2 linked regions of the Bremerella sp. P1 genome follow. The protein of the gene in region 2 interacts with the protein of the main gene of each other region in a pairwise test. Links are inferred from orthologs where the notes say so. Each region holds a gene or a part of one and is shown on either strand. Other genes may lie near its edges. The genes, in order: nth and aceE.

Region 1 (3,182 bases), 600 kb from region 2 along the record:
GGAGTCTAGATCCTCACTCATCTCTAATTCGACAAGCCTCGCCTGCCAGTGTTTATCCATCGACTCCCGCTGACCATCGGCTAATTGAAGTACCTGCTTCACGAACTGCGTGGCCTCTTTCACCTTCGACCGCCCTACAAACAATTCAATCTCAAGATGTCGAAATAGTTCGTGCTCCATGACAAGAATTCGGTCGCTTCGATCGGTCACAATCCACTTGGAAAACACCGACGCAGGCAAAACCCATCGATAAAGGGCGTGCATCATCGTCCGGCTACGCAGCCACCGTGCCGAAGTAAGAACGCCCAGATGCAACCCAACGTCCAAACTGAGGAACCAATACCAGCGATAAAGCCATGCTGTTGGCGACGACCTCGCGAGGTCCGATACTCGCCTCTCCTGAGCGACAAACCTCCAACTATGTGGCAATAGAAAGAACTGCTGAAGTGGCGATTGGTCCTCGAGTGTCAGAGCATCTTCAAGGGTCGCACACCATGTTGACTTTTCAGTGACCCAGTACTGGGGAACACAACGGAAGGTGACGGATACGATAACTCCCAGGCAACCTAAGCCACAGCGAGCAGCTTGTAACGCTTCACCGTGGTCAACCTCTCGGATCTCAGCATTGCCACTACTATCGAAACATGCGATCCGCAAAGACTCCATATAGTGCGAGAGGCTATTCTTCCCAGAGCCATGTGTCCCGGTCGAGATAGCCCCGGCGATGGTTTGCTCGGTAATCAGCCCAATCGAAGGTGTCGTCAGCCCTTCTTTGGCAAGTTCCGCGAGAACCGCTTTCATCTGTGTACCGCCGCCCACAATCGCCAGGGGCGGGTCTAATGAATCATCGACCGTCACCCCATTGAAGTTCCGCATATTAATGATCACAGCTGCGGAAACAATCGCGTCACTCCAGGCATGCTTCGATGCCACAACGCGTATCTTGCCAGAGCGATGCTGCTGTAAGATTTCGAGTAGCTCATCCTCGGTACTTGGCTCGTAATAGTGGGCCGCTTGGAAGTCGATATTTCTTCCGAAGTTGACGATCCGCTTATTCTTTTCCATGGCATGGGCTCCACAAGATGATCGACCACGGATTTTTCAGACATGGGTATCTACCTTTGTTACCAAACGCGAAAAATTGGCGCCCATGGGTCAATTTATTTTTTGCGGAATCATGCGACACCAACTTGAGGGCAGAACTTCAGAAAATGACATGATTCACACTTCGGCTTTCGGGCTGCACAGACGGCCCGGCCGTGGTGGATCAATCGATGAGAAAAGTCGATCCACTCTTTTTTTGGAACGACCTCCATCAATTCGCGTTCGATTTTGACCGCGTCGCCTTTGTCGGTCAGCCCCATCCGTTTGGTCAGCCGACCGACGTGGGTATCAACGACAATCCCAGAAGGGATTCCGTAGGCGGTCCCCAGCACGACGTTGGCCGTCTTGCGACCTACGCCTGGTAAGGCGACCAAGGTTTCTAAGTCCTTGGGGACCTCGCCATCGAAATCGTCGGCTAGGGCGCGAGATGCGGCATGAATGTTCTTGGCCTTGTTCCGAAAGAATCCGGTTGTCTTCACCAGATTCTCCAAAGTCTTCACTGGTGCCCGCGACATGGAGTCCGCGTCGGGATACTTAGCGAACAACTCCTTCGTCACGATATTAACCCGCACGTCAGTACACTGGGCGGAAAGAATCGTGGCGATCAACAGCTGAAATGGGGTTTCGTAGTTCAACGCGCACTCGGCACCGGCGTAATCCTTCTTCAACTGCCGGACGACTCGGCGGGCCTGGGCTTTCCGCTCTTTGAGGTCTTGGATCATTGGGGGAGCGTTTCAGTCTGAAGTGTTTCGTTTCCCGTGGAAGAGAGGCGGCCTAAGCTCGACCAATTCACTCTCAACCTCTCAATCGTTCCCACAGTTTTCGCAGAATTTCGAGTGTTTCCCTAGGGGCCTGACCGCTGCCGTAGGCTACCTGGCCGTACAACTCGGCCGTTGGCCGGACCGTACTCGCCAATTCGTCGTGCTCTTTTTCAAGCATGATGGCGAACTCCCCAGGCGTTTGCTCTTCGCGACGCTGACTCCCCTGCTCTGCGGCCCAGGCCTCTAACGCGGCGAAGGAATATCGAATCCACTCTTCCAGTGGCTTACCCTTCCAACTCGGGTCCTGAAATGGATTGCCAAACGCCGAGAACGCAAGACGCGGGTTCTTAACCGGCTCAGGCACGGCCACTTCCTCAGACGCGTCCTCCTTCTTCCCGCCGAAGAGGCTTGCCCAGAATTCTTTCCAAGCTTTGACGATATCGTCCCAGAACTTCCAAACAAAGAAGGCAATAACGCCAATCACCGCCGCATAGACCAGCAGTTTCAACCAATCTCCCAGTGAGGAAAGCGGGTTGGAAAAAGAGGAGCCTGACGGCTCAGGCGGCGGTTGACTTGACTGCTCTTGCGATGCTTCTTCCGATGACTTCTCTTCGGAACGCTTGTCTTCCGATTCGCTTTGCTGGGCATCACCCTGCTGTTGCTCTTGCTCTGATTGGTCCGACTTCTCAGAAGTCTGATCACCTTTTTGTTGTTCCGATTCGCCTTGCTGCGACTTCGACTGATCGGAAGACTTCTTCTGCGACTGTGACTCCTGCTTGCCGTCACTCTGGCTCTTGTCATTGGTGTCGGAGTTCTTGCTTTGCTGCTGATCCTTCTCCTTAGACTCGCCCGGCTTCTTTTTCTCGGCGTTAGGATCGTTCTGGTCGCTGGGGTCTTTTCCGTCTTCGCGTGTTTCGTTCGACTTTTGCGAGTTTTCGTCCGTTCTTTCCTGATTGTCGGTCGTCTGCGACCGGTCTTCCCGGTTGTCGTTGGTGCCGTCTTTGTTCACGGCAACCTGCGATGCCCTACGCTCTTGTTCATCCTGATAGAAAGGCAACTCAGCCAATTCGTATTCGGCATTGGGCCTCGGCAAAATGGACACCGCGATCAGCACAAGTGCCACGACACCAAACCCAACCCCAAGCCATGTGCTGGTCATGCTCAACGGCATCACCAAGCCCCGCGTCTGTAGATACCGCCGAAGCCCCAGAAAGCTTGTCGTTACTAGCAAGCACAGCGTGGCGAAGACATACGCGACCAGCAGTGTAAATAGGTACCACTTTATGTCGGCAGCCTGACTGCCGGCGAAAGCCTGCC
Region 2 (3,595 bases):
TTGGCGGAGCGGCAGGCGGCTCGGGTTCCGGAGCCTTCTCTTCCTTTGGTGGTTCTGCCGCTGGAGCAGCTGCACCGCCGGAACCGGCAGCATCGAGTGTCACGATCGGCGCGTGAACAGCCACGGTGTCGCCAGCCTTGACGTGGACCTTTGCGATCTTGCCCCCTTCGGTGCTAGGGACGTCGACCGTAGCTTTGTCGGTTTCGATTTCGATCAGGGTTTGTCCCTTTTCGATCGTGTCGCCAACCGAAACATGAACGGCCAGCACGTCTCCCGATTCAATTCCATCGCCCAGATCAGGCAGTTGTACGTCTATCGCCATGGTGAATAACCTTGCTTGGAATGCGTATTTCAAGTCGCGTGGAAAAGCGGTCGTCGGCCAGGGGTCTATCCGGCCGACGATGCTGCCAATGTGCCGTTAGGCAAAATACGGATTTGGCTTTTCCGCGTCGTAGTTTAAATCCTTGATCGCCTGAGCGACTTCGGTTCGCTCGATCTTGCCGGTGCGCGCCAGCTCGTAAAGCGTGGCGATGACCACCGATTCAGCATCGACCTCGAAGTGACGACGCAGAGCTTCGCGAGTTTCGCTGCGGCCCATGCCGTCGGTTCCCAGAGCAACCATGTTGCCAGGCAGGTAAGGACGGATCTGTTCGCCCCAAGCCCGGACGTTGTCCGAAGCCGAGATGAAAGGTCCATCGACCCCATCCATGACCGTCTCGATGTATGACTTCTTCGGCTCTTCGGTGGGATGGAACATGTTCCAACGTTCGCACGTCTGAGCATCGCGACGCAGCTCGGTATAGCTGGTAACGGCCCACACGTCGCTGGCAATATTGTACTTCTCGGCCAGGATCTGAGCGGCGTCGAGCACGCAGCGGGTAATCGTTCCACTACCCATCAGCTGAACCGTCGCACGGGCCTTGTCGGCATCTTGCGTCTTCAGCTTGTAGATCCCGCGAATGATGCCCTCTTCGGCACCTTCCGGCATCTCAGGCATCGCGTAGTTTTCGTTTCCTACCGTGATGTAGTAGATGGCCGTTTCGCCTTGTTCGTACAGCTTCTTCATCCCGTCAAGCGTGATGACCGCTGTTTCGTAGGCGTAGCATACGTCGTACGAGCGAACCGTTGGGAAGGCAATCGCGTTCAGGTGGCTGTGGCCATCCTGGTGCTGCAGGCCTTCACCGTTGAGGGTCGTACGACCGGCGGTACCACCGATCATGAAACCCTTGGCACGCGTATCAGCCGCACACCAGACCAGGTCACCGATCCGCTGGAAGCCGAACATGCTGTAGTAGATGAAGAACGGAATCATGTTGATGCCGTGCTGCGAGTACGAATTGCCGGCCGAGATGAACGACGACATCGAACCCGCTTCGGTGATCCCTTCTTCCAGGATCTGACCGTCTTTGGCTTCCTTGTAGTACATCAGCTGATCGGAGTCGACCGGCTCGTACAACTGGCCAGAGTGGGCATAAATTCCAACCTGGCGGAACATACCTTCCATACCGAAGGTACGCGATTCGTCGGGCACGATCGGCACGATGTTCTGGCCGATGTTCTTGTCCTTGCACAGCTTGGAAAGCAGGCGGACAAAGCCCATCGTGGTCGACATTTCCTTCCCCTTGCTACCACCGAGGAATTCTTTGTATTCCTCCATGGTCGGGATGGTGGATGTCGGGTGAGTCGTCGGACGGGAAGGAACCGGGCCGCCCAGTTCTTCGCGTCGCTTCTTCAGATATCGCATCTCAGCGCTATCTTCCGGCGGACGGTAGAACGGAGCCTTCACGACCTCTTCATCCGAGATCGGAATGCTGAAGCGAGTCCGGAACTCTCGCAGTTCCTCTTCATTGAGCTTCTTCTGGTTGTGGGTAACGTTACGACCTTCGCCGGCTTCGCCCAAACCATAACCCTTGATCGTCTTGGCGATGACGACGGTCGGCTTGCCTTTGCACTCGGTGGCAGCTTTGTAGGCCGCGTAAACCTTTTCTGGATCGTGACCACCGCGAGCCAGCTTCTGGAGCTTCTCGTCGGAGTAGTTCTTCACCAGTTCCAGCAGTTCAGGATACTTGCCGAAGAAGTGCTTACGGATGTAATCGCCAGACTCGACGACGTACTTCTGGTACTGACCGTCGACGACTTCTTCCATTCGCTTAACCAGAAGGCCGGTTTTATCGGCTTCCAGCAGCGGATCCCAATCGCTTCCCCAGACCACCTTGATGACGTTCCAGCCGGCACCGCGGAAGACGGCTTCGAGTTCCTGAATGATCTTGCCGTTACCACGGACCGGACCATCGAGACGCTGCAGGTTACAGTTGATCACCCAAGTCAGGTTATCCAACTGCTCACGCGAGGCGAGGCTGATCGCACCCAAGGTTTCTGGTTCGTCGCATTCGCCGTCGCCGAGAAACGCCCAGACGCGAGTCTTGCTGGTGTCTTTCAGCCCTCGGTCATGCATGTAGCGATTGAAGCGAGCCTGGTAGATCGAGCAGATCGGCCCCAAACCCATCGAAACGGTTGGGAATTCCCAGAAGTCTTCCATCAGCCACGGATGCGGATAGGACGACAGGCCCATTTCCGGTTGCAGCTCGCGGCGGAAGTTCTCCAGGTTCTTTTCGGTCAGACGACCTTCGACAAACGCTCGCGAGTAAATACCCGGCGAAGCGTGGCCCTGGAAGTAAACCTGATCCCCTTCGTAGCCGCTTCCACGACCACGCAGGAAGTGATTGAAAGCAACTTCGACCAGCGTGGCGCTCGAGGCGAACGTGCTGATATGACCACCCAGGCCATCGAAGTTTTTGTTGGCCCGCGTGACCATCGCCATCGCGTTCCAGCGGATGATACTCTTGATACGGCGTTCAAATTCTCGGTTACCGGGATAAGCCGGCTGTTCCGAAGAATGAATCGTATTGATGTACGGTGTATTGGCTGCAAACGGCACGTCCACGCCGCGTGCGTGGGCTCGGTTTTCTAATGCCGAAAGAAGAAAGCGAACCCGGTCATCGCCTTTTCCTTCCAGAACGTAGTCGAGCGAGTCGAGCCATTCTTGCGTTTCGGCTGGGTCCACGTCTTGGGAAAAGGTCGACGGGTTGTTCCGCATCAAATTCTCTTCCGCAGGCATCATTTTGGCGTTCGCCATGCAACTTCCCTTTTTTCAGTCCGTTGCTTGCGCCAGGGAAAAATTTCTTCCATCGCGACTTCATGCGCGACGTTCGTCTGGCGAAGCAACCCTCGATTAACTTATCTCAAAGATCAATCTCGGTTTAGGCCCGAGGCGGGCTGAGAGCTTGAATTCTACCGCGCTGACCGTATTTGTCAGCGAGTGGTAGGCGAACCCTCTCCGTCTTCTGCAGACAGCAGAATCGGCACAAGCCCAAATAAAACCACAAGTTGTTTAACGCTAAGACGTTACGACTTCTTCTTTGGCTTGTAAATTTCGGTAGCTGTTCCGAAAAATACCTCGCCAGCGTTCATAACGGTCTCGCTCAAGGTCGGATGGGGGTGAATTGTCGAGGTCAGATCAAAGACTTCGGCTCGCATTTCTAGTGCCAAAACGGCCTCAGAAATCATTTCACCGGCACCTGGACCAACGATTCCA

What was found.
Region 1: the proteins of aceE (region 2) and nth interact in binary tests that used the Escherichia coli proteins (3 or more experiments, as listed by UniProt). The link is inferred for Bremerella sp. P1 from one-to-one orthologs.

Annotation. Positions count from the first base shown.
Region 1 is NZ_CP118164.1:5,025,437-5,028,618, reverse strand. What follows is about bases 2-2,863. They hold nth (endonuclease III), read right to left. Parts: upstream 1,827-2,863; coding sequence 1,176-1,826; downstream 2-1,175. Other genes in these bases: PSR63_RS21095 (DUF4129 domain-containing protein), read right to left, coding at 1,900-2,863; PSR63_RS21105 (D-arabinono-1,4-lactone oxidase), read right to left, coding at 2-1,065. Also shown: more of PSR63_RS21105, read right to left, coding at 1-1; more of PSR63_RS21095, read right to left, coding at 2,864-3,182. UniProt on the Escherichia coli protein: DNA repair enzyme that has both DNA N-glycosylase activity and AP-lyase activity. The DNA N-glycosylase activity releases various damaged pyrimidines from DNA by cleaving the N-glycosidic bond, leaving an AP (apurinic/apyrimidinic) site.
Region 2 is NZ_CP118164.1:5,628,836-5,632,430, reverse strand. What follows is about bases 219-3,493. They hold aceE (pyruvate dehydrogenase (acetyl-transferring), homodimeric type), read right to left. Parts: upstream 3,122-3,493; coding sequence 419-3,121; downstream 219-418. Other genes in these bases: lpdA (dihydrolipoyl dehydrogenase), read right to left, coding at 3,406-3,493; PSR63_RS23310 (2-oxo acid dehydrogenase subunit E2), read right to left, coding at 219-322. Also shown: more of PSR63_RS23310, read right to left, coding at 1-218; more of lpdA, read right to left, coding at 3,494-3,595. UniProt on the Escherichia coli protein: Component of the pyruvate dehydrogenase (PDH) complex, that catalyzes the overall conversion of pyruvate to acetyl-CoA and CO(2).